One region of the Azospirillum thiophilum genome, then DNA from elsewhere that is predicted to be linked to it. Evidence: riboswitches for the same ligand, from Rfam matches in the RefSeq annotation. Region 1 holds a riboswitch; each other region holds the start of a gene.
The links. Region 1 has a riboswitch for thiamine pyrophosphate ahead of AL072_RS22130 (ABC transporter substrate-binding protein). Riboswitches for the same ligand answer to the same signal wherever they lie in the genome.

Region 1 (7,587 bases):
GCAGGCGCGGCCGCCCCATCAGCGCACGGCCCAGGCTCAGCATCTGCTGCTGGCCGCCGGACAGGCGCCAGGCGCCTTCCCCGCTCTTGCGGGCGAGGTCGGGGAACAGGGCGAAGACGCGCTCGACATCCTGCGCGCGGTCGCGGGCGGCGGCCAGTCCGGCGACCTCCAGATTGTCGCGCACGCTCATGCCGGGAAAGACCCGCCGCCCCTCCGGAACATAGCCGATGCCACGGCGCACCCGTGCCTCCGTCGCCAGCCCGGCAAGGTCGTCGCCGTCGAAGCGCAGCTCCCCCCGCGCCGGGACGAGGCCGAGCAAAGCCTTCAACAAGGTGGACTTCCCGGCCCCGTTTGCGCCGAGCAAGGCCACCGTCTCCCCCGCGGCAAGGGTCAGCGACACGTCGTCGAGCGCAAGCGACCCGCCATAGCCGGCGCTCAGGCCGCGGATGGACAGCAGCGCGTTCATGCCGGCCTCGCCGGGCCGAGATAGGCGGCGACCACCGCGGCGTCCCGGCGCACGCCGTCGGCCGGGCCGTCATAGATCACCCATCCACGGTCGAGGCACAGCACGCGGCCGGCCAGTGGCAGCAGGAAGCCCATGTCGTGCTCCACCAGCAGGATCGCCATCCCCTCGCCCGCCAACTCGCGCAGCAGGGCGGCCAATTCCGCCTTCTCGCCGTCGGTCAGGCCGGCTGCCGGTTCGTCCAGCAGCAGCACCGCCGGGCGGCGGACCACTGCCCGGGCCAGTTCCACCCGCCGCCGCAAAGCCGCCGGCAACCCGTCGCAGAAGCGGCCGGCAAGATCGCCGACGCCGAGCCGGTCGAGCGCCCACCGCGCATGCGCCTCCGCCGTTTCGATGTCTGGGTCGATGGCGAGGCGGGCGGCGGCCACCGCCTCCAGCACGCCGACGCCCTGCGGCAGCGTCGCCGCCTGGAAGCTGCGGGCCAGCCCGGCGCGGGCCAGTCGGTCGGCACGGGCGCCGGTCATGTCGCGGCCGGCAAGCAGCACCCGCCCGCCGTCCGGCCGCTCCAGCCCGGACAGCAGGTTGATGACGGTGGTCTTGCCCGATCCGTTGGGGCCGATCAGGCCGGTGATGCCGCCCGGCGGCAGGTCGAACGAGACGCCGTCCACCGCACGCACGCCACCGAAGGATTTCTCCAGCCCGTCCACGGTCATGCCACCTGCCGGGCCACATTCCAGGATCGAGGCCCGCGGCGGCTCCTGCGCGGCGGGCAGCGGGCGCGGACGGCGACCGGTCAGGCGGAAATGGACTGCGCGGTCGATCAGGCCGGTCAGTCCATCCGGCGCCAGCAGCACGGTCAGCAGCAGGGCCATGCCGTAGACCACCAGATAGCCGCGCTCCAGGAAGCGGAACCATTCCGGCAGATGCAGCAGCAGCACGGCCCCCAGCACCGCCCCGGCCATCCGTCCGCGCCCGCCGACGATGGCGATGGTGAGGATCGAGACCATCACCGGGAATTCCAGCACCTCCGGCGAGACGACGCGCTGGGTGTGCACCGCCAGCGCCCCGGCGGCCCCGGCGAACGATGCGCTGATGCCGAAGGCGGTCAGCCGCAGCCGGCCGACGTCGAGCCCGAGCGTCGCTGCCGCCAGCGGGTCGTCGCGCAGGGTCTCCAGCGACCGGCCGAGCCGGCCGCGCGTCAGCCGCCAGCCGGCCAGCCCGCCCAGCGCCACCAATCCCCAGACCAGCGCCGCCATCGGCAGCCCGCGCGGCACCGCCCAGCCGAACAGCACCACCCCCGGCACCCCGGCCAGCCCGTTTGCGCCGCCGGTCAGCTCCGGCAGATTGACCGCCAGCAGATGCAGCACCTGCGCGATCCCCAGCGTCGCCAGCGCGAAATAGTGCGACTCCAGCCGCAGCACCGCCAGCCCGACCGGCAGAGCCACTGCCAGCGGCACCAGCAGCGACAGCGGAAAGGTCGCCTCGAAGCCCAGCCCGTAGCGGCTGCCGAGGATGCCCGTGACATAGGCGCCCACGCCGAAGAAGGCGCCCTGCGCCAGCGACAGCGCCCCGCCCAGCCCGAAGACGATCTGGAAACCGAAGCCGGCCAGCGCATAGACCCCGGCGACGGTGAGGACGCGCAGGCCGTAGGGAGTTGCGAAAGCGAACGCATAGATCAGCAGGGCGAGGGCAGCCGCGGACAACACGGCATCCGCCCCTCTCCAGCGAGGGAAGCGCCTCTCACCCACGGCGCCGCACCGCTTCGCCGAACAGCCCTTGCGGCCGCAGAACCAGGATCGCCAGCAGCGTCAGGTACAGCGCCCCCAGCGCCACCGGGTAGGACAGCACCGACGACACCCCCACCTCGAACAGTGCGATCAGCAGCGCCCCCACCACCGCGCCGGGCACCGACCCCCAGCCGCCGATCGTCACCGCGATGTAGGCCTTGAGGATCAGGTCACCGCCCGATGTCGGGGTGACGAAATAGCGGTTGGCGAGCAGCAGCCCGGCCGCCCCGGCGCAGGCGGCGGCGATGGCGAAGGTCACCAGGATCATCGCGGTGACCGGCACACCGCAGGCGCGCGCCATCTCCGGATCCTGCGCCGTCGCCCGCAGCCGGCGGCCGAGCTGGGTGCGGGCGAACACCCATTGCTGCGCACCGATCAGCAGCGCCGCCACCGCGATGATGGCGAGCGATTGCACCGGCAGCGCCAGCCCGCCGACATGGAGAGTGTCGTCGACGATCAGCGGCGGGGCGGCGCGCGGCTCCGGCCCGAACAGGATGGCGGCGCCGTTCTGCAGGATGATGCCGACGGCGATGGTGCTGATGAAGACCGACACCGGCGGCCGGCGCCGCAGCGGCAGATAGGCCGCCAGCGCCAGCAGCAGCCCGAGCCCTGCCATCAGGACCAGCACCGCCGGCAACAGCACGATGCCCGGAAGAGGAATGAGCGGCGCGAGCGCCACCGCCAGCAGGCCGCCGGCCATCACGAGGTCGCCCTGGGCGAAATTCACCGCCGAGGTGGCGTTCAGCACCAGAACGAATCCGAGCGCCACCAGGGCGTAGGCCGCCCCCAGCGCCAAGCCGTTGACCAGCAGTTGAAGCGCCGCCATCCGTCACTTCGCCGCAAGCGTCGGGTCGTCGTAGCGCTTCACCAGCGCCGGCACGCGGCTGGTCCCGTCATAGCAGACGATGACGGCGGAATGGGCCATGTTGCCCTTGCCGTCCGACCGGTAGGTCATGGCGAGGCCCTGGAAGGTCCCGGCCGCCAGCGCCTTGCGGATGGCGTCGGGGCTGCGGGCGCCGGCCTTCACCGCCTCCAGCACCATGGTCATGCCGTCATACTGGCCGAGCGCGAAGGCGTCCGGCTCCTTGCCGAAGGCGGCGCGGTAGGCGTCGGTGAAGGCCTCGACCTCCGGTGTGCCGCCGGAAACCGGCGAAGCCGCCGTCTCGGCGCAGACGCCCTTCAGCTCCGCCGGCTCCAGCAGGGCCGCGGTGCTCGGCTGGTGCATGGCGGAGCCGGCGACGATCGGCACCGTCACACCGCTGGACGCCGCCTGCTTCAGCAGCAGCGCGGTCGGGCCGGAATGCAGGTGCAGCACCAGCACGTCGGGCTTGGCGGCCAGCGCCTTGGTCAGCACCGGCAGCAGATCCTTGGCGGCTGGGTCCACCCCCTCCTCGAACACCGGGGTGACGCCCAGCGCCTTGAAGGCGGCGTCGAGATGCGCCTTGCCGCTCTGGCCATAGGCGGTGGTCTGGTAGATGACGGCGGGCTGCCGCTTGCCCAACTCCTCCACCACATAGCGGGCATGGGCGGATTTGGTCACCGCGTCGCCGGGGAAGAATCGGAAGACCCAGGGGTTGCCCTGCTCGGTGATCGATGCGGTGCCGGAGACGGTGACCAGCGGAAGCTTCAGCTCCTGCGCCAGCGGCAGCATCGCCAGCATCTGGGTGCCGAGCATGCTGGCAGCGACCGCGCCCACCCTGCCGCTGCCGGCCGCACGCTCCAGCGCCGTCACCGCCGCTTCCGGCGAGGTGCCGGTGTCGACCACCTCGGATGCGATGGCGATGCCGGCCGGGGTCTGCTTCAGCGCCAGCACCGCGCCGTTGCGCTGGCTGGTGCCCTCCAGCGACAGGAAGCCGGTCAGCGGCACCAGCACCGGAAAGGACAGGGCGTCGTCGGCCCGGGCGCCGGGGAATGCACCGAAGGATGCCAGCGCCGACGTGGCCGCCAGCAGGCCGATCAGAAGGGAAAGCGTGCGCCGCATGACCTGTAACTCCCTACGCGCGCCGGCAGCGTGGCGACGCGGAGGAACGGAGCCGCCTTGCGGATCCGGTCGGCTCCCTTCGCCGGCATGACCCGGATCAGGTTCGATGGGTGTGTCTCAGCCCATGCGTCCGCACAGCATGCGTCGGCACAGGCACCCCAGCCGTGAACGAGCGGCGAGAGTGTCGCCGCCAAGCGCCTGTTGTCAAGAACCCAGCCGGCGGCGTGCCATCATCGTTTCACGATGCAGGATATAGAGGCCGCTGCCGATGATGACCATGGCACCGACCAGCACCGGCACCGTCGGCAGGTCGCCGAACACCAGCCAGCCGAACAGGCTGGCCCACACCATGCCGGTATATTCGAACGGCGCCACCACCGCCGGCGGTGCCCGGCGGAAGGCCTGGGTCAGCAGAACCTGGGCCCCGGCGCCCAGCACCCCCACCAGCGACATCAGCCCCAATCCGAAGGCGGTCGGCGCCGTCCAGACCGGGACCGCGAGCGCGCCGCTGACCACCGTCGTCGTCAACAGGAGATAAAGCACGATCGATGCGCTGGTCTCGGTCCGCGACAGGCCACGCACCGCCAGCGCCGCCAGGGCATAGAACAGCGCGGCGACCAGCCCGACCAGCACCGGCACCAGCGGCGCCCCGGCCGATGGCTGCGCCATCACCACCACACCGCCGAATCCCACGACAACGGCGGCCCAGCGGCGCCAGCCCACCGGCTCGCCCAGCAGCGGGGCCGACAGCGCAGTGATGAACAGCGGACCGGCGAAGCTCAGCACATAGACGTCGGCGAGCGGCAGTTCCCTGAAGGCATAGAAGAAGCAGCCCATCGAGATCAGGCCGGCGAAGGCGCGCCAGACATGGCCCCAGGGCCGCCGTGTCCGCATCGCGGCAATCCCGCCGCCGCGCACCAGCGTATAGCCGCCCACCAGCAGGAAGGCGACCAGCGAGCGCACGAACATCAGCTGCGGCACCGGGTAATCGGCCGTCAGGACCTTGATCAGCGTATCCATCGCCGCGAACAGCAGGATGGCGATCAGGAAGCAGCCGACGGCATAGGGAACCGAATCGGCCTCGGCGGGCAGCAGATCGGCGGTCTCGGCGTCGGTCATGGCAGGGAATCGGGACGGCAATGGCGGAAGATGCCCACATTATGGGCAATCCCCATCGCGTCCCAATGCCACAACCGCAGGTCAGACCGGCGTGGAATTTCGGCGGGGTGGGGGCATCGTCAGCCGACACCTCACCGGGTCAGCACCATCACCAGCCGTTCCACCGGCGCGTCGTTGACCAGATGCGAGTCGACGATCTCGTCGATGTCCTCCGGCGTTTCGGGCCGATACCAGATGCCTTCCGGATAGACCACCATCAGCGGACCGGCGGAACAGAAGCCGAGGCATCCCGTCATCGCCATGCCGATATCGGCCAGCCCCTTGCCCTGGATTTTCTGGTCAAGCCGCTGCCACAGCGGATGGGCGCCATTGGCGGCGCAGCTACCGCGGGGATGGCCGGGCGGGCGCTGCTGGGCGCAGCAGAAGACGTGGTGGCGGAAGGTCTGCGGAACGTCGAGCGGCATCGGGCGTGCTCCATGGCCATACAGTTTGTATGGGTAATGATCATGCCAGATTGCTGCGCCGCGGCAAGATTTTTGTAATGCTTCTAAGTTGGGGATCAGCCTCGATCCGCCTGCGGACGAAATGCTTGGTCAGCGCAGGGGTTGCCGGTTAAGACTCCAGGCATGGGTTGAACAGGAGACGCCGGTGGTTCTGAGCGGGTCGGTCAGGGGACAGCCGGGCGCCGTGCCGGGCTGGGTCGGGTATGCGCTGCTGCCGGTCCTCAACCTCGTCGCGGCCTTCGTGCTGTCGGGGCTGGTGATCCTGGTCATCGGCGAGAATCCGGTCGACGTGCTGTCGCTGATGCTGACGGAGGCGGTGGGCTACCCGGAGGCCATTGGCTACACCCTCTACTACGCCACCGACTACATCTTCACCGGATTGGCGGTCGCCATCGCCTTCCATTGCGGACTCTTCAACATCGGCGGCGAGGGACAGGCCTATCTGGGCGGGCTCGGCGCCGGGCTGGTGGCGCTGGCGCTGACCGGCTGGCCCTGGCCGGTGGTGGCCTTGCTGGCGGTGCTGGCCTCGGCACTGTTCGGAGCCGCCTGGGCCTTCATTCCGGCCTGGCTGCAGGCCAAGCGCGGCAGCCACATCGTCATCACGACGATCATGTTCAATTTCATCGCCGCCTCGCTGATGACCTGGCTGCTGGTGGACGTGCTGATCCGCCCCGGCAGCCAGTCGCCGGAAACCCGCGAGTTCGATCTCGGCGTCTGGCTGCCGTCGATGGACCGGGCGCTCGGCTGGTTCGGCATCGCCATCCCGGCCTCGCCCCTGAACCTGTCATTCCTGTGGGCGCTGGCCTGCTGCGCCCTGTTCCATCTCTTCCTGCGCCGGACCCGCTGGGGCTACGAGCTGCGGACCGTGGGGAGGAACGAACGGGCGGCGGTCTATGCCGGCATCTCGCCCGCCCGGAACATCATAATCGCCATGCTGATCTCCGGTGCCCTGGCCGGCTTCGTCGGCGTCAACGAGATCCTGGGGGTGCAGCATCGCGTCATCCTGAACTTCACCGGCGGGGTCGGCTTCGTCGGCATCGCGGTGGCGCTGATGGGGCGCAACCATCCTGTCGGGATCATCCTGGCGGCCCTGCTGTTCGGCATCCTGGCGCAGGGCGGCGGCCAGCTGTCCTTCGACTATCCGACGATCAACCGCGAACTGGTGATGGTCATCCAGGGTCTGGTCATCCTGTTCGCCGGAGCCATGGAAAACCTGTTCAAGCCGCAGATCGAGGCGCTGTTCCGCCGCCGCGGGGCGCCAACGATCCCAGCCGGCCCGACCGAAGCCGGCCCCGGCGGAACGGGGAGGAGCTGAGCGATGGAGGACGCGCTTCTACTGGCGTTGCAGCTGCTCGGCGCCACGATCCGCGTGGCGACGCCGCTGGTCCTGGCGGCCTTCGCCGGCCTGTATTGCGAGCGGGCCGGCGTGGTCGACATCGGGCTGGAGGGCAAGATGCTGGCCGGCGCCTTCTTCGCCGCCGCCGTCGCCTCGGCCACCGTCAACCCGTGGCTCGGGCTGCTGGCCGGCATCGCCGCCGGGGTGGCGCTGGCACTGGTCCACGGCTTCGCCTGCGTCACCCACAACGGCAATCAGGTGGTGTCGGGCATGGCGATCAACATCCTGGTCGCCGGGCTGGCTCCGACGCTGGCCTATGCCTGGTTCCAGCAGGGCGGACAGACCCCGCTCCTGCCGTCCGCCGCCCGCCTCCCGGCAGTGGATTTGCCGGGAATGGA
Region 2 (7,587 bases), on a different replicon from region 1:
AGCACGACGGGCAAGCCGGCGACCGCCACCAAGCGCTGAGCGTCAGCCCGGCCCGACACCGGGCTTCGATGGCCGGCTTCCGGTCAATCCGGGGTAGCCCGCCGGCCGGTCCGCGGGCAAAATGCCGACGACCCCCCAGCTTCGCGAGCGCATACCATGACGGGCTTCACCCTTCCCGACATCGACCGGGTTTCCGACCTGATCCGATCCGTCGCCCAAACGGAAATCATGCCCTATTTCCAGAGGCTCGACGCGTCCGGCATCCGGGAGAAGACCGGGCCGACCGATCTCGTCACCCTGGCGGACGAGGCTGCGGAACGGGCGCTGACCCCGGCACTGTCGGCACTGCTGCCCGGCAGCCGGGTGATCGGCGAGGAGGCGGCATCGGAGGACGAACGCGTGCTCGACCGCATCCATGGCGACGACCCGGTCTGGATCGTCGACCCGGTGGACGGCACCATCAATTTCGCCCAGGGACGGCCGATGTTCGCGGTGATCGTCGCCCTCGCCTGCAAGGGCGAGACGCTGGCCGGCTGGATTCACGATCCGGTCGACGGGCGGATGGCGACCGCGGTGAAGGGGCAGGGCGCCTTGCTCGACGGACGCCGGGTCCATGTTGCGCCCGCGGTGCCGCTGCCGCAGATGACCGGCGCGCTGTCCACCCGCTTCTGCGGCGAGGAGATGGGGCGGCGGCTGGAGGAGCGCAGCAGCGGGCTGGGCGAGCGTGTCTGCCTGTCGAGCGCCGCGCAGGAGTATCTGCGGCTGCTGGACGGCCGGGCGCACTACTCGCTCTATCACCGGCTGATGCCGTGGGATCATGCGGCCGGCGTGCTGATGCATGCCGAGGCCGGCGGCCATTCGGCACTGATCGACGGGACGCCTTACCGGCCCGGCCTGCTGAAGGGCAGCATCCTGCTGGCGCCCGACCGGGACAGTTGGCAGGCACTGCACGGGCAGCTGTTCGGTTGAGCAAAGGCCGGAGGGGGCGGTCGCCCCACTGGCCCTCTTGCCCTCTTGCTCCCTCGCCCGGTTCGTCAGTGAGACAGCAGCGCCGGCAGTGACAGCCCTTCCAGCACGGAGCGGGTGGCGCCGCCCAGAACCAGTTCGCGCAGACGGGAATGGCCGTAGGCGCCCATCACCAGCAGGTCGGCGCCCTGGTCGGCGCAGCAGGACAGGATCATGTCGCCGACCTCGCCGCCGGACGCGATGACCGATTGCGGTCGGGCGGTGATGCCGTGTCGGTGCAGCCACTCGACGAGGGCCGCCGCTTCGCTGGTGCGCTGGCCGGGCGGGTCGACGCAGAGGACGATGACGGACTCGGCCGTCTCCAGGAAGGGCATGGCGGCGCGAACGGCGCAGGCCGATTCGCGGCTGTTCTTCCAGGCGATCAGGGCATTGCGGCCGATCGGGGCGGTGGCCGGCAGGCCGGGCGGCAGGACCAGCACCGGGGTGCCGGTCTCCAGCGGCAGGCGGTCGGGGATGTGGTGCAGCGACACCCGCTCCCCCGCGCGCACGGCGGCCGATTGCGCCACCACGACCAGATCGGCGTAGGAGGCCCGTTCCGTCAGCAACTCGACATGGTCGCCCTCCTCGACCGACCAATCATAGGACAGGCCGTCCAACGCCTGGCGCACTTCCCGCTCGATCCGTTCGGCATTCTCATGGGCGATGGCGGTGGCCTCCGCCATGAAGCCGTAGGAGGCGGCGCGGCCGGTGGCGCCCGCCGGCATCGACACCGGGGTGGCGATGTAGAGCGCCTGGATATGCGCGGAAAAGCGCTTGGCCAGCGCCACGGCGACGGCAAGGCGGCCGGCGTGGGCGTCGTCGTTGGCCATGTGCAGCAGGATGGTCTTGATCTGCATTTCCCGGCGTCTCCCGTCTTTTTCCGGCCGTCTTTTCCGACCGCCTGCCGTCCTTTGCCCCATGGCTGCCATGCGGCAGCGGAGCGGTTGCCTTCTAGGTAACGCTCCGCCGGGCCGGTTGGCAACGCCGCAGGGTGCGGCTTACTTCACCACGACCGCATATTGGTCGACCGGGGCCACCGTCTTGATCAGGCCGCGTGCCTTGAGGAACTCGGCGAAGCGGGTATAGCGCTCGGCATCCAGGGCGGCCGGGCTATGGGCAAAGCGCGGCAGCGTGTCGGCCCAGGCGCGGCGGTTCAGCTCGTCGTTCAGCTCCGGCCGGTCCTTGACGAAGGCGGCCTGCGCCTCCTCCGGATGGTTGAGGATGTAGAGCGTCGCCCGCTCCACCGCCGACAGGAAGCGCTTGAAGCGCGGATCGTCGGTCTTGCCCTTCTGCGCGACCAGGATCAGCTCGTCATAGGGCGGGACGCCCTCCTCCTCGGGATAGAAGGCGCGGCCGGGATGCTTCTCGATCTCCATCTGGTTCAGCTCGAAGTTCCGGAAGGCGCCGACCACCGCGTCGACCTGCCCCGACAGCAGCGATGGCGACAGCGAGAAGTTGACGTTCACCAGCTCGACGTCCTTCAGGCTCAGCCCGTGCTTCTCCAGCATGGCGCCGAGCAGCGCGTCCTCGAATCCGGCGATGGAGAAGCCGATCTTGCGGCCCTTCAGGTCCTTCAGCGTCTTCACCGGCCCGTCGCGCAGCACGACGACCGAGTTCAGCGGCGTGGAGACCAGCGTGCCGACGCGGACCAGCGGCAGCCCCTCTGCCACATGCAGGATCAGCTGCGGCTGGTAGGACACGGCGAGGTCGGTCTTGCCGGCGGCGACCAGCTTGGGCGGGTCGTTGGGATCGGCCGGCGCGGTCAGCGTCACGTCGAGCCCGGCATCCTTGAAGAAGCCCTTTTCCTGGGCGACGACCAGCGGCGCATGGTCCGGGTTGACGAACCAGTCCAGCATCACGGACAGCTTGTCCTGAGCCAGCGCCGGCAGCGACGTCATCAGGCTGGCGGCCATCAGGCCGGCGGCGAACAGGTGCTTCATCGGGCGTCTCTTCCCTTCGGGGGTTGAATCATGATTCGGCGTCATCGGCCGGCTGGGTGTCGGATTGCCAGGGCAGCGCGCGCCGGGCGAGGGCGTCGACCGCGGCATAGAGCGTCACCGCGAACAGCCCCAGCACCAGCACGGCGGCGAACAGAAGGTCGATCTGCATGCGGGCGTTGGCATGCAGCATCAGGTAACCGAGGCCGGAGGAGGAGCCGACCCATTCGCCGATCACCGCCCCGATGGGGGCGACGGCGGCGGCCACCCGCACGCCGGACCAGAAGGCGGGCAGGGCGGCCGGCAGGCGGATGGTCCACAGGATGGCGGCGGGCGAGGCGCCCATGGTGCGGGCAAGGTCGAGCCAGCCCGGATCGGTGCGGCGCAGCCCGTCGAACAGCGCCGTCGTCACCGGGAAATAGATGACCAGCACCGCCATGGCGATTTTGGACGCCATGCCGTAGCCCAGCCACAGCACCAGCAGCGGCGCCAGCGCGAAGACCGGGATCGCCTGGCTGACCAGCAGCAGCGGCATCAGCCAGCGCCGGGCGGTGCGGAAGCGCGCCAGCAACAGCGCGCTGACCGTGCCCAACGCCACGCCGGCGACCAGCCCGATCAGGATCTCGGCCAGCGTGGTCAGCCCGTGGTTCAGCAGCAGCGGCGCCTGCCGTCGCATGGCGTCGGCCACCGCCAGCGGCCCGGGCAGCAGGTAGCGCGGCAGGCCGGTGGCCCAGACCAGCGCCTGCCAGCCGGCGGCCAGCACGGCGAGGGTGACCGCGGCGCGCAGCAGCGCCTTCATTCGGCCAGCCTCCGCAACAGCTCGGCCTGGAGCGCCAGCAGGGCGGGATCGTCGACGCGGCGCGGGACCGCGCCGGCAGGCTCCAGCGCCGGCCCCATGGTGGCGGGGCGGCCGGTCATCACATGCAGGCGGTCGCCGAGCCGCAGCGCCTCCAGCGGGTCGTGGGTGACCATCAGCACGGTGCGGCCGGCCAGCGTCTCCGCCGCCGTCTCCTGGAGGCGCAGGCGGGTGATGGCGTCGAGCGCCGAGAAGGGCTCGTCCATCAGGACCAGCGGCTTGTCCTCCATCAGCGTGCGGGCGAGCGCCACGCGCTGCCGCTGGCCACCGGACAGGGCGGCGGGCCGGTCGCGCTCGCGGCCCGCCAGCCCGACGCGCTCCAGCAGGGCGCGGGCGCGCTCCACCCGCGCGGCATCGGGTCGGCGGTGGCGCAGCCGGTCGCCCAGCAGCACATTGTCCAGGACCGTCAGCCAGGGCAGCAGCAGATCCTGCTGCGCCATGTAGGCGATGCGGCCGGCCAGCGGCCGGCGGTCGCCGGTGACGACGGCGGTGGGCGGCTCCGGCTCGGCCAGCCCGGCGAGGATGCGCAGCAGCGTGGTCTTGCCGACGCCGCTCGGCCCCAGCAGGCAGGTGGTCTTCCCCGCCGGCAACTCCAGCGTCAGGTCGGAGAACAGCAGCGTGCCGCCATAGGTCAGCCGTGCCCCGGCGATGGTGACCGACAGCGGGGTCATCGCGGACACGGGCGCGGACACGGGCGCGGGGAGGTGGGGCAGGTCCGGGGATGCGTCTTGTCTGGCATCACTGATCCCTACGCCGGCATGAACCGGATCAGGTTCCAGGGGTCGTTCCGCAACGGAACCTCTCAGCCGCCCATCGGCTCCCCCCAGTGAAGGCGGCGACTATAGGCGCGGACGATCCGTGACCGCAAGCATCGCCGGCACCGGCTCCCGTCCTGCGGAAGCGCCTTCAGCGCTTGAGCCATCAGCGCTTGACCGGGCCGCGGCGCCGCCTAGTTTGTGGCGGACATGACGGAGTCCCTCCCCTGACCACGCCGTTCCGCACCCCGCTGTTCATCGGCGGCGAGATCTATCGCGGCTCGACCTATGGGCCGAAGCACCCGCTGGCGATCCCGCGCGTCTCGACCGCCATCGACCTCAGCCGCGCCATGGGATGGCTGCCGGATCAGGTCTATCTCGAAACCCATGTCGCCAGCGAACGCGAACTGGCGCGCTTCCATACCCTCGACTACATCGCGGCGCTGAAGCGGGCCGAGGCCGAGCAGCGGGTGGACGAGGCGACGGCGGCCCGCCACAATCTCGGCAAGCTGGAAAACCCGGTCTTCGCCGAGATGTACCGGCGGCCGGCCCACAGCAGCGGCTCGGCGCTCCAGGCGGCGCGGCTGCTGGGGGACCGGCCGGCCGGTCTGGTCTATGCCCCGGCCGCCGGCACCCATCATGCGCGCCGCGACCGGGCCAGCGGCTTCTGCTACTTCAACGCGCCGGTTCTCGGAATCCTGGAACTGCTCGACCATGGGCTGGAGCGGGTGTTGTATGTCGATCTCGACGCCCATCACGGCGACGGGGTGGAGGAGGCGTTCGCCGACGACGACCGGGTGTTGACCGTCTCGGTCCACGAGGATGGGCGCTGGCCCTACACCGGCAAGGCGGAGGACCGGGCCGGCGGCTTGGCCCGCAACCTGCCGGTGCCGCCCGGCTTCAACGACAGCGAGATGGTGCATGTGATGGAGGCGGCGGTCCTGCCGCTGGCCCGTGCCTTCCGCCCGCAGGCGATGGTGATCCAGACCGGGGCCGATGCTCTGGCCGAGGATCCGCTGAGCCGGCTGGAGCTGTCCAACCGCGCGCTGTGGGAGGCGGTGGCGGCGCTGCTGCCGCTGGCGCCGCGGGTGCTGGTGGTCGGCGGCGGCGGCTACAATCCCTGGTCGGTCGGGCGCTGCTGGGCCGGGATCTGGGCGGTGATGAACGGCATCGACCCGGCGCAGCCGCCCACGCCGGAGGCGGAGGCGGTGCTGCGGTCATTGACCTGGAGCCGCGCCGCCGGCCGCAATCCGCCCGGCCATTGGTTCACCACCATCGCCGACGTTCCGCGGCCGGGGCCGGTGCGCGACGCGGTGAAGCGAGTGGCGGAGATGGCGCTGTCCTGAGCCTGTGCGGACGCCCGCGCCGCGTCCGGGTCTTGTGGGACGAAATCCGGACCGAACCGTGACGATTCGTTGACGAACGCGGATTGTTCGTTGATTCTCGTTCACCTGTGGCGATGCCTGTTCCACCGCGTCCGGCGGACGGAACGGCACCGGTTTCAGGGAGGAGAACGGGCGGGCGGATGTCGAACACGACGCTGTTCCTGATCGCCATCGTCGTCATCATGCTGGCCGCCGTCCCGGTCGCCATGATGCTGAAGGATTTCCTGCCGAACATCCTGGAAAAGAGCAGCGGCCTGGAGCAGATCGAGAACCGCATCTATGTGCTGCATGCCGAGGCGCACGAGTTGCAGAACCGCGTCAACCAGCTGGTCCAGCGCCGCAACAGCCAGTCGTCGGACCGCCACCGGCTGGAAACCGACATCCGCAAGGCCGAGAAGCTGATCAAGGATCTGGCCGAACAGCCGCCGCTGTTCGTGCACGAGGTCGGCGACCCGCAGGCCGGACTGATGAAGTTCGCCGCAACGGTCACCCAGGAGAAGGCTTCCTCCGCGGCGGGAGCGGGCGGGGAACGGGCGGCGCTCAACCCGATCTGGCGCTGCGCCAATGTGGCGGAGGTCTGGGCCTCCAGCTTCGACGAGGCCCGGCAGATGGTCGAGGTCGCCTTTCCCTTCAAGATGGGGTTCCAGAAGAGCTTCATGCGCGGCGACGCGCGCAAGGGTGGGGTGCCATCCGCCCCGGCGACCGTGCGGACGAAGGCCGGTGCCCACACATGATGATCAACTTCATCATCGTCCTGGCGATCGTCGCCATCGGGGCGTGGCTCGGCAACGTGCTGCTGGCGGTGGAGCAGCGGGTATCGCAGTCCCGCCAGCGCGTCCGTGGCGTGCGGTCCAACCTGGACAAGCTGGATGCCACCATCCACCGCCTGCACCGCGAGGAAGAGGCGCTCCATGCCGAGATCGGCGAGTTGGTGCGTGGCATGGTGGAATTGCGCGGCAAGCAGGCCGAAGTGCAACAGCGCCTGACGGAGGCGCAGTCCAAGCGCCGCCCGCAGATCCTGATCCTGACCGACCGCCGCAATCCGGGCGACAAGGAATGGCTGGTCACCGTGGTGAACCAGCAGATCGGCGAGATCGATGCCGTCCATCCGCTGGCCACCGAATGGGCGCGCGGTCGCACCTATCTGGTGTGGGCGGAGTCGGACCGCGAGGCCGCAGAGCGCGCCAACCGACGCTTCAGCGCCCGGCCGGGCTATCATGTGCGCTCGGTGACACCGGTCAAGGAAAACCTGTACAGCGCCAGCCCGGCCCGCAGCGCCGCTTGAGGTCCAGAAACGCAAACGGAAACGGAAAAGGGCAGGGGCGCCCCGCAGGACGCCCCTGTTCGTTTCGTAACGCCTGAACGCTGGCGCCTGGAACCGTCAGCGGCCCTTGGTCGCGGTCGCGGTCTGGCGGAAGGCGTCGTGCAGATAGGGTGACAGCGCCTGGCGCATGTTGCGCAGCCATTCGTGGATGATGATCAGCGAACGAGAGGCGACCGGCGGGGTCATGCCCAGCTTCACCAGATCCTCACGCGTCATCGTCGCAACCTGATCCAGCCGGTGGCCGGTCAGGCGCGCCCAGGCCGGGGCGGTGCAGGGCGGCATCGAGATGACATGCAGCCCCTCGCGTTCCACCATCTCGGCCTTG
Region 3 (7,587 bases), on a different replicon from region 1:
CATCCGCTTCCTGAACAAGCGGCTGGAATCGGCGGTAGTGGTCAATCCGCAGGACCAGAAGAACCGCGAGCAGGTCTTCTTCGGCGCCACCGTCACCTATGCCCGCGACGATAGCACCGAGAACACCGTCACCATCGTCGGCGCCGATGAGGTCGACCCCGACCGCGGCCATATCAGCTGGATTTCCCCCATCGCCCGCGCCTTGCTGAAGGCCCGCGTGGGCGATGTGGTCGATGTGCGCACGCCGGCCGGGATGGAGCAGATCGAGGTGCTGGAGATCGGCTACGCGGAGTGACGGGTGGTTGTCCGGTCGCCCCCTCCCCATCCCTCCCCCTATCGGACGGACCTTCGGTCCGCCGAGGGCGGGAGAGGGGGGTAGGATTTTTGCGGAATTGCTGCGGAGTTCCCTCTCCCGCGAAGCTCTCGCACAAAGCTCTGCTTTGTGCTGACGCGGCAGGCGGACCGCAGGTCCGCCGAGAGCGGGGGAGGGTTAGGGAGGGGGCACAGCGCGCCCCCTCCCCCACACCTCACTCCGCGGCCGGCTGGTAGATCTCCCCGCCGGATTCGCGGAACTTCGACGACATCTCCGCCATGCCCGACTCGGCGGCCTCGCGGATTTCCTGCGTGATCTTCATCGAGCAGAATTTCGGCCCGCACATCGAACAGAAATGTGCGGTCTTGGCACCTTCCGCCGGCAGCGTCTCGTCGTGGTAGGCCATCGCCGTGTCGGGGTCGAGCGACAGGGCGAACTGGTCGCGCCAGCGGAACGAGAAGCGGGCCCGCGACATGGCGTCATCACGCAGTCGGGCCGCCGGGTGGCCCTTGGCGAGATCGGCGGCGTGGGCGGCGATCTTGTAGGCGATGACGCCGGCCTTCACGTCGTCGCGGTCGGGCAATCCCAGATGCTCCTTCGGCGTGACGTAGCAGAGCATCGCCGTGCCGAACCAGCCGATCATCGCCGCGCCGATGGCGCTGGTGATGTGGTCGTAGCCGGGTGCGATGTCGGTCACCAACGGCCCCAGCGTGTAGAAGGGCGCCTCGCCGCACAGCGCCAGCTGCTTTTCGACATTGTGCTTGATCTTGTGCATGGGCACATGGCCCGGCCCCTCGATCATCACCTGGACGTCACGGGCCCAGGCCAGCTTGGTCAGCTTGCCCAGCGTTTCCAGCTCGGCGAACTGGGCGGCGTCGTTGGCGTCGGCCTGGCTGCCCGGCCGCAGCCCGTCGCCCATCGACAGCGCCACGTCATAGGTGCGGCAGATCTCGACGATATCGGCGAAATGATCGTAGAGGAAATTCTCGCGGTGATGCGCCAGGCACCATTTGGCGATGATCGAGCCGCCGCGCGAGACGATGCCGGTCACCCGCTTGGCCGTCAGCGGAATGTGGGCCAGCCGCAGCCCGGCATGGATGGTGAAATAGTCGACGCCCTGCTCCGCCTGCTCGATCAGCGTGTCGCGGAACAGCTCCCAGGTCAGATCCTCGGCCTTGCCCTTGACCTTCTCCAGCGCCTGGTAGATCGGCACCGTGCCGATGGGAACCGGCGAATTGCGCAGGATCCATTCGCGGGTCTGGTGGATGTCGGCGCCGGTCGACAGGTCCATCACCGTGTCGGCGCCCCAGCGGATCGCCCACACCATCTTCTCCACCTCCTCCTCGATCGAGGAGGTCACGGCGGAGTTGCCGATGTTGGCGTTGATCTTGGTCAGGAAGTTGCGGCCGATGATCATCGGCTCCGATTCGGGGTGGTTGACGTTGGACGGGATGATCGCCCGCCCGCGCGCCACCTCGTCGCGCACGAACTCCGGCGTGATGAAATCGGGAATGTCGGCACCGAAATCCTCGCCGTCCCTCGCCGCCTCAAGCGCTGCGGCACGGCCGAGATTCTCGCGGATGGCGATGTATTCCATCTCGGCGGTGACGATGCCGGCGCGGGCGTAGGCCATCTGGGTGACCGCGACGCCGCCCCGGGCACGCAACACGTCGCCGGCCGCCATCTTGCCCGCGGTCGCCTCGACATCGCCGCGCGCCAGGATCCAGTCGCGGCGGTGCTTGGCCAGCCCGGCCCGCACGTCGATGGCGACCTGATCGTCGGTGTAGGGGCCCGAGGGGTCATAGACGGCCAGCGGCGGCTCGCCGCCGGACAGCGCGATCTCGCGCAGGGCGACGCGCAGTTCGGGAAAGCGGGTGCCGGGCACATGGATTTTCCGCGACGACGGCAGCGGGCCGGTCGAGATGCGGACAGCGGATTCGTTGAAGTCCTTGGGCATTGGGTTTCTCCGTCGGAGGTGGGCGGACAAACCCGGGACTGCGGACGGAGGTGCGGTGTCTTCGTGCGGACCGTTACCCATGGCGGGTAAAAACGGACGGCCTGGGCCGGATGCGGCCCGTCACGAGGTCCCTCCCTTCGCCGGTATGACCCGGATCAGGTTCAAAGGGTCACCACGCTGCCGCGGGGCGCCTGTCGCGCCGTCCGGCCGTTGGTATCTCAGTCCCCTGTCGGGACCCCCCTGGAATGAGCCCATCCTGCCGGGGCGGGCGCCGCCTGTCAAAAGGAAAGAGCCGCAGACGATCCGCCTGCCATATTGTGGAAAATGCCGGCTACATCCAGCGCTTCAGCCGCACATAGATCATTGGCAGCAGTGCCGACAGAACCATGAGCAGCAGGGTGGAGGGATAGCCGAACGGCGAGTCGGACCCCGGCATGTCGCTGAAATTCATGCCGCCGATGCTGGCGACCAGGGTCGGCGGGAACAGCAGCACGGTCAAGACCGACACGATCTTGACGATCTCGTTCTGCTCGACGTTGATCTGGCCCAGCGCGGTGTCCAGCGCCAGAGCCACCTTGCCAGCCAGGAAACGGGCATATTGGTCGAGCCCGCGCAGATCCTGCAACGTGGTCTTGGCCCAGCGCCGCGTCGCCTTGCCGGAGTTCCAGCCGTCGCCGCGCGCCAGGAAATCGGTCATGCGGGTGAGGCTTGCCAGGCTGACCCGCGCCTTGCCGATCAGATGCCCGGCATGGCCGATGCGCTTCAGCGTCTGCGAATCGTCCAGCGTCTCGCCGCGCGAGCGCAGCTTGCGGCCACGGAAGAAGCGGCGGTTCAGCACGTCCAGCTCCACCCCCGTCCGCCGCAGCACGGCGGAGGTGCGGTCGACCATGCCGTCGACCAGCGCCGCCAGCACCAGCTCCCCGCGCGACGCGGCGACCTGCCCATGGGTGGCGCGGCGGCGGAAGGCCAGCAGGGCTTGCGGGTCGATGTCATGGATGGTGACCAGCCGCCGCCCGGCCAGCACGAAGCTGACGGTCGCGATGCGCGGCTCGTCGGTATCGGCCCAGACCAGCGCGGTGACGGTCATGGTCAGCGTTCCGCCGGTGACGCGCAGGCGGCTCGACTCCTCGATCTCCGCCATCTGCTCGCGGGTCGGCAGGCTGGCGCCGATCAGTGCCTCCGCCTGCGCCAGTTCGTCGGCCGTCGGGTTGATCAGGTCGAGCCAGACCGCAGCCTCGGGCAGCGGCGCCGCCTCGTCGGTGGCCTCCCGCGCCCAGCGCAGCAGACCGCCGTCATTGACGAAGACATGCAGCAAGGGTGCGCTCCTTGCGAAATTGGCTGGAGAATGGGCTCCGGGCGGCTCTTGGCCCTTTTCGGTCAGGTCACCCTGCCGCCCCGCCGCGGCTTGGACGGGGCCGGCGCGGGCTCCGGCGCCTGCTCGCCGTCCAGATCCAGCGCCGCGCCTTCCTCCTTCAGCGCCTGTTCCAGCTTGCGGCGGAAGGCACCGCCGTCATCCCGGGCATCGAGGAAGTGGCCGACCGCTTCCTTGGCCGCGTCGCTGTCGTAGGGAACCTTGCCGAACACCGCCAGCTTGGCACGTTCCACCAGCTTGGGGTCCATCCGGTCGCGGATGGCCTTCATCTGGCGGAGCAGTTCCTTGCGCAGGTCGCTCATCGGCTTCCTCCCCTACGGCCGGCCTCCTGCGGTCGGCCGGCTTCCCCCCTATATGGGCCGTCAGGCCTTGCCGATCAGGGTGCCGGCGCCGCCCTCGGTGAAGATTTCCAGCAGCAGCGCATGCGGAACGCGGCCGTCCAGGATGACCGCGGCGTCGACGCCCTGTTCGACCGCGCCGATGCAGGTCTCGATCTTCGGGATCATGCCGCCGGACGCGGTGCCGTCGGCGATGGCCTTGTGGGCATCCTCCAGCGACATCTTCTCGATCAGGGTCTTGTTCTTGTCCAGCACGCCGGCGACGTCGGTCAGCAGGAAGAAGCGCGCCGCCTTCACTGCCGCCGCGACGGCGCCGGCCGCCGTATCGGCATTGATGTTGTAGGTGTCGCCGTTCACGTCGAAACCGACCGGCGCGATCACCGGGATGATGTCCGACTGCGCGAGAGCGTGCAGGATCTGCGGGTTCACCTTGTAGGGCTCGCCGACGAAGCCGAGGTCCAGCACCCTCTCGATGTTGCTGTCGGGGTCGCGCTGCACGCGCTCCAGCCGGCGGGCGATGATCAGGTTGCTGTCCTTGCCCGACAGGCCAACGGCGCGGCCGCCGGCGCTGTTGATGGCGGCGACGATCTGCTTGTTGATCGAGCCGGCCAGCACCATCTCGACCACCTCGACCGTCTCCTTGTCGGTGACGCGCAGACCGTCGATGAAGCTCGACTTGATCTTCAGCCGCTCCAGCATCTGGCCGATCTGCGGGCCGCCGCCATGGACGACCACCGGGTTGATGCCGACCTGCTTCAGCAGCACGATGTCGCGCGCGAACAGCTCCGCCAGCCCGGCGTCGCCCATGGCATGGCCGCCGTACTTGATGACGAAGGTGCTCCCGGCATAGCGGCGCATGTAGGGCAGCGCTTCGGACAGGGTACGGGCCTTGGCGAGCCACTCGTCACGGGTGGGAGTCTGCACGGGAGGATGCCCTTTGTCGGGGTGGACGGTTGGGCTTCTTTAACGGAAAGGCCGGCCGGTTGCCTAGGGGGCAATTTAACGGCCGGACCCGCCCAGCGCCGCCCCTTCCATCTCCGCCGGCCGCCACCGTCCGGCCAGCCGGGTCATCGGCTGCGTCAGGGCGGTCACCGTCACCGCCATCAGCACCATCGCCGAGAAACAGGAACCGGACAGCACCCCCGCCTCCAGCAGGACGGTCAACACGATGACCTCCATCAGTCCCTTGCAGGGCATCAGCGTGCCGAGCCGGAGCGCGTCCGGCCAGCACTCCCCGGTCAGCCGGGCGGGCAACGCGGTTCCTACCATCTTGCCGACCAGCGTGACCAGGCTGGCCAGCCCGAACACCGTCCATTGCGCCGGGTCGTCCAGCGTCAGCGTCACCTTCAGCCCGGTCAGGGTGAAGAAGAAGGGCAACAGGATCAGGGTGGAGAAATGCTCCAGCCGATCCAGGATCGCCGCGGCGAAGCGGCGCGGCATCGCGGTGCCGGCGACGAAGGCGCCCAGGATGTAATGCAGCCCGATCACTTCCGTCACCGCGGCGGACGCCAGCAGCGCCGCGCAGGTGACGACCACCGCGGTGTCGCCCATCCGCCCGTCCGGCGCCACCCGTTCCAGCAGGCGGTCGAGCAACGGGCGGACCGCCAGCACCGTCACCCCGACATAGGCGAAGCCCAGCAACGCCACGGTGGCGACCGCCCAGCCCTTGCCCCCATCTCCACCGGCCCCGCCCCCGGCACCCCCATCTCCAGCGGTCCAGGCCAGCACGGCGGTGATCAGCAGCCAGAGCAGCGCGTCGTTCACCGCGGCATAGCCCAGCGCCAGCCGGCCCACCCGATCGCCGAGCAGGCCCATCTCGCGCAGGATGGCGCCGAGCACCGGCAGCGCCGTGACCCCGACGCAGATGCCAAAGCCGGCGGCGAACAGGCCCGGCGTGGCGCGCGGCCCGGTCATGGCCGGAAAGGCGCCGGCCAGCCACCAGCCCAGTGCGCCGCCCAGCAGCGTGGGCACCAGCATGCTGGACAGCGCCACGGCGGCGAAGGCGCTGCCCCGGCCGCGGAACTCCGCCGGATCGAGATGCAGGCCGGTCAGGAAGGCGAAGAACACCACCGCCATCAGCGCCAGCCCGGACAGCGGCACCAGGGCCGCCGGGGCGAACAGCACCCCCCACAGGTCCGGCGCCAGCCGGCCGAGCAGCGACGGGCCGAGCGCCACCCCGAACAGGATCTGGATCACCACCATGGGGGCGACATGCCGCCCGCCGCCGAGACGCCACAGCAGGAACGGCCCGCCGATCAGCAGCAGCGACTGCAGGAGGAACAGCAGCGCGGGTGACGGTCCAACCATCGCCGCCGCCTCGCGCTCAGTCGACGGCGAGCGCGAGCGCCGCCAGGCTGGCGCGCAACTCCGCGATCCCGGTGCCCTTTTCGGAGCTGGTGACGTGGATGTCCGGGAAGGCGGCAGGATGCTTCTTCAACCCAAGCTCCGTCGCCTTGCGCACCTTGTCCAGCTCCGCCGGCTTCACCTTGTCGGCCTTGGTCAGCACGACGACATAGGGCACGGCGGTGCGGTCCAGCATCGCCATGATCTCGTCGTCGTTGGGCTTCAGCCCATGGCGCGCATCGATCAGCACCAGCGCCCGGCGCAGGGTGACGCGACCGCGCAGGAAGCGGCGGACCATGTCGTTCCACGCCTCCACCTTCTCCTTCGATTCCTTGGCATAGCCGTAGCCGGGCATGTCCACCAGCTTCAGCCGGTCGCCGAGGTTGAAGAAGTTGAGCTGCTGGGTGCGGCCCGGCGTATTGGAGGTGCGGGCCAGCGTCTTGCGCCCGGTCAGGGCGTTGACGAGGCTGGATTTGCCGACATTCGAGCGGCCGGCGAAGGCGACCTCCGGCAGGTCGGCCTCGGGCAACTGGTTCAGCGCGTTGGCGCCCCAGACGAAGTCGCACTCCTTGGCGAACAGCAGCCGTCCGGCCTCCAGCGCGGCCTCGTCGAAGCCGGAAACGATGCTGGGGGTGGCGGCGGTCGGCTTGTCGGAGGTGGTCATGGCGGGCGCTCGCGTTTGGATGGGCTGAAAAAACATACCGCCGGCAAGGGCCCGTCAAGGGTCTTTGCCGGCGGCAGGTCTGGAAAAGCGGGCCTGGGAAAGCAGGCCCGGGGAGGCGGATCGGGACCGGAGGATCAGACCTTCACGCCCATGCGCTTCATGATGGTCCATTGCTGCAGGACCGACAGGGTGTTGTTCCAGGCCCAGTAGATCACCAGACCGGCCGGGAAGCCGGCGAGCATGAAGGTGAAGATGATGGGCAGGAACTGGAACACCTTCTGCTGGATCGGGTCCGGCGGTGCCGGGTTCATCTTCTGCTGGAACCACATGGTCACGCCCATGATCAACGGCCACAGGCCGAGATGCAGCATGGTCGGCGGGCTCCACGGGATCAGGCCGAATGCCGTGAACAGGTTCGTCGGATCGGGCGAGGACAGATCGTGGATCCAGCCGAAGAACGGCGCGTGCCGCATCTCGATGGTCACGAACAGCACCTTGTAGAGCGCGAAGAACACCGGGATCTGGATCAGGATCGGCAGGCAGCCGGACACCGGCGAGACCTTCTCGCGCTTGTACAGCGCCATCAGCTCCTGGTTCATG
Region 4 (7,587 bases), on a different replicon from region 1:
GCGGGCCGGGGGTGACGCCTGCCGCCTACCACACGCCGGGACCGGTCCCGGTCTCCGTCGCCGTGTTCCTGGATGGCGAGGACGGGGCGCTTGCCGAATGGATGGCGGTGGAGGTGCTGCACCGCCTGCGCCGGCCGCGCTGACCCGGGGCATCCGCCCGCTTCTTGTCCATCCCCCGCGCGTTCCCATCTCCATTCACAGGGGACGATCCTCCGCTCCCCAGGGATGGGGATCGGGCGTAGGATCGTCGCAGGTGCCGGGAGAAACCGGCATCGGAAGAACAGGACGCTGGGGGAGGACACGCACATGGCGGAAGCCGTCCGCACACTGCCCGATCATCCATGGCTGGCGTCGTACCCGCCGACGGTCGACTGGGCGATGCCGATTCCGGTCAGGCCGCTGACCGAGCTGCTGGACGGGGCGGCGGCCCGCCACGGCGACAGGCCCTGCCTGAATTTCCTGGGCAAGCGCACCAGCTATCGCGAGCTGGGCCGGCTGGTGGACCGCGCCGCGCGCGGCTTCCAGGCGATCGGGGTGGGGAAGGGCACGCGGGTCGGGCTGTTCCTGCCCAACACGCCCTATTACGTCATCGCCTTCTTCGGCATCCTGAAGGCCGGCGGCGTGGTGGTGAATTTCAACCCGCTCTATGCCGAACGCGAGCTGGTCCACCAGATCGGCGACAGCGACATCGAGTTGATGGTCACGCTGGACCTGAAGCTGCTCTACGGCAAGATGGCGCGGATGCTGGATGAGTCCGGGCTGAAGCGGCTGGTCGTCTGCCGCATGGCCGACATCCTGCCCTTCCCCAAGAACTGGCTGTTCCCCATCGCCAAGCGGTCGGAGATCGCGGCGATCCCGCGCGACGACCGTCACATTCCCTTCGCCCGGCTGATCGACAATGACGGCCAGCCGGCTCCGGTCGCCATCGACCCGCGGGACGACGTGGCGGTGCTGCAATACACCGGCGGCACCACCGGCGTGCCCAAGGGCGCCATGCTGACCCATGCCAACCTCTACGCCAACACCGTCCAGTGCGCGACCTGGTACGCGGCCAAGGAACGCAAGCCCGGCGAAGGCACCGATGACGGACAGGAGCGCATGCTGGGCGTGCTGCCGCTGTTCCACGTCTTCGCCATGACCGCGGTGATGAATTTCGGCCTGCATCTGGGGGCGGAGATCGTCCTGCTGCCGCGCTTCGAGCTGGAGCAGGTGATGCGCACGCTGGAGACGGAGCGGATCACCCTGTTCCCCGCCGTGCCGACCATCTACACGGCGATCAACCATCACAAGCGCCTGAAGGAGTTCGACCTGTCCTCCATCCGCTTCTGCATGTCGGGCGGGGCGCCGCTGCCGCTTGAGGTGAAGGAGGCGTTCGAGCGCGTCACCGGCTGCACGCTGGTCGAGGGCTACGGTCTGTCGGAATGCTCGCCGGTCGCCACCGTCAATCCGGTGGTGCAGCACAGCGAGAAGAAGGGCTCCATCGGCCTGCCGCTGCCCGGCACCATCGTCGAGATCGTCAGCCTGGAGGAACCGCGGCGCGTCCTGCCCCCCGGCGAGAAGGGCGAGGTCTGCATCCGCGGCCCGCAGGTGATGAAGGGATACTGGCGCCGCCCGGACGAGACGGCGCAGACGCTGGTGGACGGCCGGCTGCACACCGGCGACGTCGGTGTGATGGACACGGACGGCTACACCACCATCGTCGACCGCATCAAGGACATGATCCTGTGCAGCGGCTTCAACGTCTATCCCCGCAACGTCGAGGAGGCGATCTACCTGCATCCGGCGGTCGCCGAATGCGTGGTGGCCGGCATGCCCGACGAGTATCGCGGCCAGACGGTGAAGGCCTATGTGCGGCTTGACGAGGGCCAGAGCCTGACCGCGGGCGAGCTGATCAGCTTCCTGAAGGACAAGCTGTCGCCCATCGAGATGCCCAAGGTCGTGGAATTCCGCCGGGAGCTGCCCAAGACGATGATCGGCAAACTGTCGCGCAAGGCCCTGCTGGACGAGGAGGCGGGCAAGCGCGCCGCCGCGGGCGTCGGCGGCAGTCCTGCCGGCGGCAATCCAGCAGATGGCGGTGCCGCATGAGCGCGGACGGGCGCAAGGCGGTGCGTGTCCGCATCCTGGGCAGGGTGCAGGGTGTATGGTACCGCGGATGGACCGTCGACACTGCGGGCGGGCTGGGGCTGACCGGCTGGGTGCGCAACCGCGCCGACGGCACGGTTGAGGCACTGTTCGCCGGCCCTGCCGACGCCGTCGACCGCATGCTGGACGCCTGCCGCCGCGGCCCGCCCGCCGCCATCGTCCGCGACCTGGTGGCCGAGCCCGATCAGGATCCCGGAATGGCCGGGTTCGAGCAGCGGCCGACACTGTAGGCGCGGCATTAGCGTTCCGCTAACCATGATGGCGGCATGCTGGAGGCCGCAGCGCTTTTGCGGTTCGGGGACTGGAGCCAGGATGTGAGCGACGTAGCGGGCATGAAGGCCATGCTTGCCGGCGTCTTCGCCAAGGCGGCGGAGGCGAAGGGAAAAGCTGTCCGCAAGCCGGCGCCGCCTGCTGCCCGTAACATGCCCCCGGTGCCGCCGGGCGGTGAGCCTGCAGTCCGTCTCAGCCTTGCGGCGGGGATGGTGGACGACGCGCTGGCCGGACCGTCCGGCGGCTTCCCTGCCGGCCTTGCGGGGCAATTGGGTCCGGCGATCCAGGCGGTGGCGCGCGACCTCGGGCGGCTGCTGACGGTGTTCGGAATGGAGGCGGACGGCGTGGCTGCGGCGGAGGCCGCGCTTGCCGGGCGTTTCAGCGATGCGGAGCGCCGGGCCGCGGTGGCGGCGCTGGATGGTCCTGCCGGTGACTTTGGTCCGGTGACGGAGGGCGGAGGTGCCGGGGATGTGGCGGTCGAGGTGCGCGGCATCGGTCTCCGCGTGGCGGATGGCCCTGCGTCACCCTGTTTCGAGGAGGCAGCCCTGGTCCTGGCGCATGTGCCGGCCGAGGGGGGGAGCGATGGCCTCGCCGCCGTGATCGGCGCGCTGCGCTCGGCCATCCGGCCGGGCCGGGGGCTGACGGTCGAGGCCGACGGCATTCCCGCCGATGGTCTCGGCCCTCTCATGGAGGTGCTGGCCGGGGCGATGACCGGGCCGCCGGACGGGCTGGAAGGCACGGTGGTCCTGTCGCCGCGCAACACCCCGGCGGTCGGGGAGACGCTGGACCTGTCGCTCACCCTGTCCGGGCGGCTGGGCGCCGGGACAGCGGTCCCGTCCGCTCCGCCCACCGCCCCGGCCAAGGAAAAGCCGGTCGAGCCTTTCGGGGAGCGGGGGGTCGATGTCCGGATTTGATCCGTGCCGCCGGCTGGCGGCCCTGATCCTGGTTCTGTCCATTTCAGGCCCGATGGCGGCCGCCCCGGCGCTGGCCGGGCCGCTGGAGCGGACCGAGCCCGGCCATCTGGCGCCGCCCCAGCCGGGTGCCCAGCTTCCCTTCGCGCCGCCCATCGTGCAGTTCGCGCTGCCGCCGCAATGGATGACGATCCGCTCCAAGGAGGACTGGCGCAAGGCCGGCACGTTCGAGAAGGAATTGAGCAAGGACTGCGCCGCCCTGCGCTTCGGCGAGATCACGCCGATGCGGTTCCGCGCCTATTTCAACGGGCAGGTGATGGGCGTCGCCTTCGGCCACGGCCTGAACCTGCACGATCCCGGCAAGAAGGCCGATCCCAAGAAGATCTACCTGTTCCGCAACGGCGATTCCGCCGGCTGCACGGTGCAGTCGATGGACAACAAGGATCCGCGCGTCAATCCCGCTGCCGGACAGGCCGCGACGCCGGCCGGCGGCGGGTTCAAGAAATACTGACCGGGGCCGTTCAGGCGCCTGTGTCCTCGCCCTCCTCGCCCCGCATCGGGCCGCCGAACACCTCCGGCCATGCCGCGATCAGGGCGGAATCGACGTCCTCCATCGTCACCAGCTGGCCCAGCGCGACGATGGAGGTGACGCCATGCCCGGCGATGCCGCAGGGAACGATGCCGCCGAAATGGCCGAGGTCCGGCTCGACGTTCAGGGCGATGCCGTGGAAGCTGACCCAGCGCCGCACCCGCACGCCGATGGCGGCGATCTTGTCCTCCTGGCCCCTCACGCCGCCATAGGGCTGTTTGTCGACCCAGATGCCGACGCGGCCGTCGCGCCGCTCCCCCCTGATGGTGAAGGAGGAAAGCGTGCGGATGATCCACTCCTCCAGATCGTGGACATAGGCGCGGATGTCGGCGCCGCGCGCCTTCAGGTCCAGCATCACATAGGCCACCCGCTGGCCCGGCCCATGGTAGGTGTACTGGCCGCCGCGGCCGGTGCGGTAGACCGGGAAGCGGTCGGCCTCCAGCAGATCCTCGTCCCGGGCGCTGGTGCCGGCGGTGTAGAGCGGCGGATGCTCCAGCAGCCACACCATCTCCGGCGCGGTGCCGGCGCGGATCGCCTCCACGCGGGCCTCCATCTCGGCGATCGCCTCGGGGTAGGGGACCGGCCGGTCGGAGATGCGCCACTCGACCGGGGGAAGTGCGGCGGGGCGGAGGCCGGCGGGGGTGTCGGACGGGATCGGACTGGCGGGCAGGCTGGTCACGGATGTCATTCGATAGGGTCTCGGCAGAAGGGTCGGGCAGAAGGGTTTGGAAGAAGGGATGAGGGGCCGTTCGCATTTTTCTTCGCGGATGATGATTGTAGCGCTTGATCGACCCTCGGGAAGCTGATATCTACCCGCTCCACCCGATGAGGCGCGCAAGCGCAGGTCGGGGCTACCAGCCTCGTGCGGTCGTGGCGGAATTGGTAGACGCGCAGCGTTGAGGTCGCTGTGGGGCAACCCGTGGAAGTTCGAGTCTTCTCGACCGCACCACTCCCATGCAGATGGGACCATCCCGGGGATACGGGAACGACGAAAGGCCCGCAGGTCGAAAGACCGAGCGGGCTTTTTCGTATCCGCGTTCCGGGGCGTCCCTTGCCTGAGCTCCCCTTACCTGAGCTCGATATAGCGTTCCAGCGTGGCGCGGCGGAGCGCACGAACGATGTGGGGGGCGGCACCGCTGGCGACGATGTGGCCGCCGGCCTCGCGGCAGCGGTTGGCCAGGATGAACAGCATGCCGATGGCCGCGGAGTCGATGAAGGAGACGAACCGCAGGTCCAGCGGCACCATCGGCCTTGCCAGGAAGTCCCAGTCGCGCAGCATGTCGTGGAAGCGGTTGCCGTCCTCGTAGGTGCAGCGGCCGGACAGCAGGATCCCGTCGCGGTCGCCGACGGTGGTGAAGGCATACTCCATCGTCGCGTCCGGTCCCTTTCTCGATGATGCGGCGTACCGGCATGGGAGCATGAAGGGTTGCGGCGGTGCAAGCCCATGCTGCGGAAGGGGCTATCCGGTTCGATCCGGGCTGGACAAACGGGAAAAGGCGCCCCTGGGTCCGTCCCGGTGTCGCCGGTCCTGCCGCAGCGGGGCCGCGATTCCGCTTGTAGGGCCAGCTGAATGTTGGCATAAGGCAAAAACATAGGCCTGGGGTGCCGCGCGGTGGTCGCGCGGCTGAGAACACACCCATCGAACCTGTCTGGGTAATTCCAGCGAAGGGAGCCGCCGCATGATCGATGCGCCCGAACCACATCCGTTTTCCGCTCCCGACTCGGGAGCCCGCCCGTCCGTCGCCATCATCGGCGCCGGCTGCATCGGCCTCGCCATCGCCTGGAGGCTGGCGTCGGCCGGCTGCCGCGTCGAGCTGTTCGAACGGGGGGAGGCCGGTCGCGGCGCCACCCATGCCGCCGGCGGCATGCTGGCCGCCTGCGTCGAGACCGAGCCGGGCGAGGAGGGACTGCTGCCGCTGACCCGCGCCTCGCAGGCGCTGTGGCCGGACTTCGCCCGCGACCTGGAGGCGGCGAGCGGCCTGCCGGTCGATCTGCGCAGCGAAGGCACCATGGTCATCGCGCTCAATGCCGACGATGCCGCCAAGGTCCGCTTCCTGCACGGCTTCCAGCGCGATCTCGGATTGCCGGTGGAGTGGCTGGGCGGGGCCGAGGTGCGGCGGCGCGAGCCCTATCTGCAACCCGGCGTCGCCGGCGCCCTGTTCTGTTCCGGCGACCATCAGGTCGACAACCGGAAGGTCGCCACCGCCTTGCGCCGCGCCGCGGAGGCTGCCGGTGCCCGCCTGCACGAGCAATGCGGCGACGTCGCGCTGGCGGTGGAGGGCGGTCGTGCCATTGGGGTGCGTGTCGCCGGAAGCCTGCACCGGGCCGACCGGGTTGTGCTGGCGGCCGGCGCCTGGTCGGCCGGGGTGCCCGGCCTGCCGCCCGTGGCAAGGCCGCCGGTGCGGCCGGTGAAGGGGCAGATGGTCTGCCTGCGCATGGACCCGCGGCTGCCGCTGCTGCGCCATGTGGTGTGGACGCCCGGTACCTACCTGATCCCGCGGCTGGACGGCCGGCTGCTGATCGGCGCCACGACGGAGGAGCGCGGCTTCGACGACCGCCTCACCGCGGGCGGCCAGTTCGCCCTGCTGGAGGGGGCATGGCGGGCGCTTCCGGGCATCGCCGAACTGCCGATCGAAGAGGCCTGGGCCGGCTTCCGCCCCGGCAGCCGCGACGATGCGCCGGTCCTGGGCGACAGCGGGATTCCCGGCCTGATCCATGCCACCGGCCACCACCGCAACGGCATCCTGCTGACCCCGGTGACCGCCGATGGCATCGCCCGGCTGGTGCTGACCGGGGAGACCGATCCGCTGCTGCGCCCGTTCGCCGCCGACCGTTTCGTCCTGGCGGGAGCCGCCGCATGAGCGCCGTCCTCCGCGTCAACGGCCGCGACGAGCCGCTCGCCGCCGCCTCTGTCGCCGAACTGCTGGCCGCCCGCGGCATCGCCGAGGGAACCCGCGGCGTCGCCGTCGCCCTCAACGGCACGGTGGTTCCCCGCCGCCAGTGGGCCGGCACCGCGCTCCGGCCGGGCGACAGCCTGGAGATCGTCCGCCCGATCCAGGGCGGCTGAACCAGGGCGGCAGCCCCCCGACATCTCCCTTCCTCCGAAAACGGGGAAGCGCCTTTGCGAAGGTCCTGATTCCATGTCCCAAACCATTCCCGCCGACCCCCTAGTCATCGCCGGGCGCAGCTTCGGTTCGCGCCTGTTCCTGGGCACCGCCGGCTATCCGAACCAGCAGGTCATGCTCGACGCGCTGGCGGCCAGCGGCAGCGAGCTGGTCACGCTGGCGATCCGGCGCATCAGCCTGGACGGCTATTCGGAAAGCCTGGTCGACGTGCTGGCCCGCGCCACCGCCGGGCGGCCGGGCGGCCCGGTCGGGCTGCTGCCCAACACCGCCGGCTGCATGACCGCCAAGGAGGCCGTGCTGACCGCGCAGCTGTCGCGCGAGGCGCTGGATACCCCCTGGATCAAGCTGGAGGTGATCGGCGACCGCGAGCTGCTCTATCCCGACGTGGAGGAACTGCTGCGCGCGACGGAGGAGTTGGTGAATGACGGCTTCGTCGTGCTGCCCTACTGCAACGACGATCCGGTGACCTGCCGCAAGCTGGCCGACCTGGGCGCCGCCGCGGTGATGCCGCTGGGCGCCTTCATCGGGTCGGGGCTTGGCATCCGCAACC

Region 2: linked by a shared signal. The riboswitch ahead of AL072_RS12140 (ABC transporter ATP-binding protein) and the one ahead of AL072_RS22130 (ABC transporter substrate-binding protein) in region 1 are both predicted to bind thiamine pyrophosphate.
Region 3: linked by a shared signal. The riboswitch ahead of thiC (phosphomethylpyrimidine synthase ThiC) and the one ahead of AL072_RS22130 (ABC transporter substrate-binding protein) in region 1 are both predicted to bind thiamine pyrophosphate.
Region 4: linked by a shared signal. The riboswitch ahead of thiO (glycine oxidase ThiO) and the one ahead of AL072_RS22130 (ABC transporter substrate-binding protein) in region 1 are both predicted to bind thiamine pyrophosphate.

Annotation. Positions count from the first base shown of each region.
Region 1 is NZ_CP012403.1:667,766-675,352, reverse strand. It holds gene AL072_RS22145 (ABC transporter ATP-binding protein) at 1-466, opposite strand, end outside; gene AL072_RS22140 (branched-chain amino acid ABC transporter ATP-binding protein/permease) at 463-2,169, opposite strand; gene AL072_RS22135 (branched-chain amino acid ABC transporter permease) at 2,204-3,076, opposite strand; gene AL072_RS22130 (ABC transporter substrate-binding protein) at 3,080-4,231, opposite strand; TPP riboswitch at 4,289-4,402, opposite strand; gene AL072_RS22125 (DMT family transporter) at 4,436-5,350, opposite strand; gene AL072_RS22120 ((2Fe-2S) ferredoxin domain-containing protein) at 5,482-5,814, opposite strand; gene AL072_RS22115 (ABC transporter permease) at 5,999-7,168, shown strand; gene AL072_RS22110 (ABC transporter permease) at 7,172-7,587, shown strand, end outside.
Region 2 is NZ_CP012401.1:2,631,539-2,639,125, reverse strand. It holds gene AL072_RS35980 (hypothetical protein) at 1-39, shown strand, start outside; gene AL072_RS12160 (inositol monophosphatase family protein) at 157-969, shown strand; gene AL072_RS12155 (universal stress protein) at 1,035-1,862, opposite strand; gene AL072_RS12150 (ABC transporter substrate-binding protein) at 2,004-2,945, opposite strand; gene AL072_RS12145 (ABC transporter permease) at 2,974-3,741, opposite strand; gene AL072_RS12140 (ABC transporter ATP-binding protein) at 3,738-4,469, opposite strand; TPP riboswitch at 4,526-4,632, opposite strand; gene AL072_RS12135 (acetoin utilization protein AcuC) at 4,712-5,899, shown strand; gene AL072_RS12130 (hypothetical protein) at 6,079-6,672, shown strand; gene AL072_RS12125 (hypothetical protein) at 6,669-7,223, shown strand; gene AL072_RS12120 (hypothetical protein) at 7,320-7,587, opposite strand, start outside.
Region 3 is NZ_CP012401.1:375,498-383,084, forward strand. It holds gene greB (transcription elongation factor GreB) at 1-295, shown strand, start outside; gene thiC (phosphomethylpyrimidine synthase ThiC) at 528-2,270, opposite strand; TPP riboswitch at 2,386-2,522, opposite strand; gene AL072_RS01745 (magnesium transporter CorA family protein) at 2,602-3,585, opposite strand; gene AL072_RS01750 (hypothetical protein) at 3,648-3,944, opposite strand; gene argB (acetylglutamate kinase) at 4,005-4,904, opposite strand; gene AL072_RS01760 (cation:proton antiporter domain-containing protein) at 4,980-6,287, opposite strand; gene yihA (ribosome biogenesis GTP-binding protein YihA/YsxC) at 6,304-6,987, opposite strand; gene yidC (membrane protein insertase YidC) at 7,122-7,587, opposite strand, start outside.
Region 4 is NZ_CP012401.1:1,352,976-1,360,562, forward strand. It holds gene AL072_RS06225 (serine hydrolase domain-containing protein) at 1-143, shown strand, start outside; gene AL072_RS06230 (long-chain-fatty-acid--CoA ligase) at 307-2,085, shown strand; gene AL072_RS06235 (acylphosphatase) at 2,082-2,372, shown strand; gene AL072_RS06240 (hypothetical protein) at 2,457-3,326, shown strand; gene AL072_RS06245 (hypothetical protein) at 3,313-3,834, shown strand; gene lipB (lipoyl(octanoyl) transferase LipB) at 3,845-4,600, opposite strand; tRNA gene AL072_RS06255 (tRNA-Leu) at 4,777-4,861, shown strand; gene AL072_RS06260 (STAS domain-containing protein) at 4,979-5,281, opposite strand; TPP riboswitch at 5,501-5,600, shown strand; gene thiO (glycine oxidase ThiO) at 5,592-6,773, shown strand; gene thiS (sulfur carrier protein ThiS) at 6,770-6,979, shown strand; gene thiG (thiazole synthase) at 7,053-7,587, shown strand, end outside.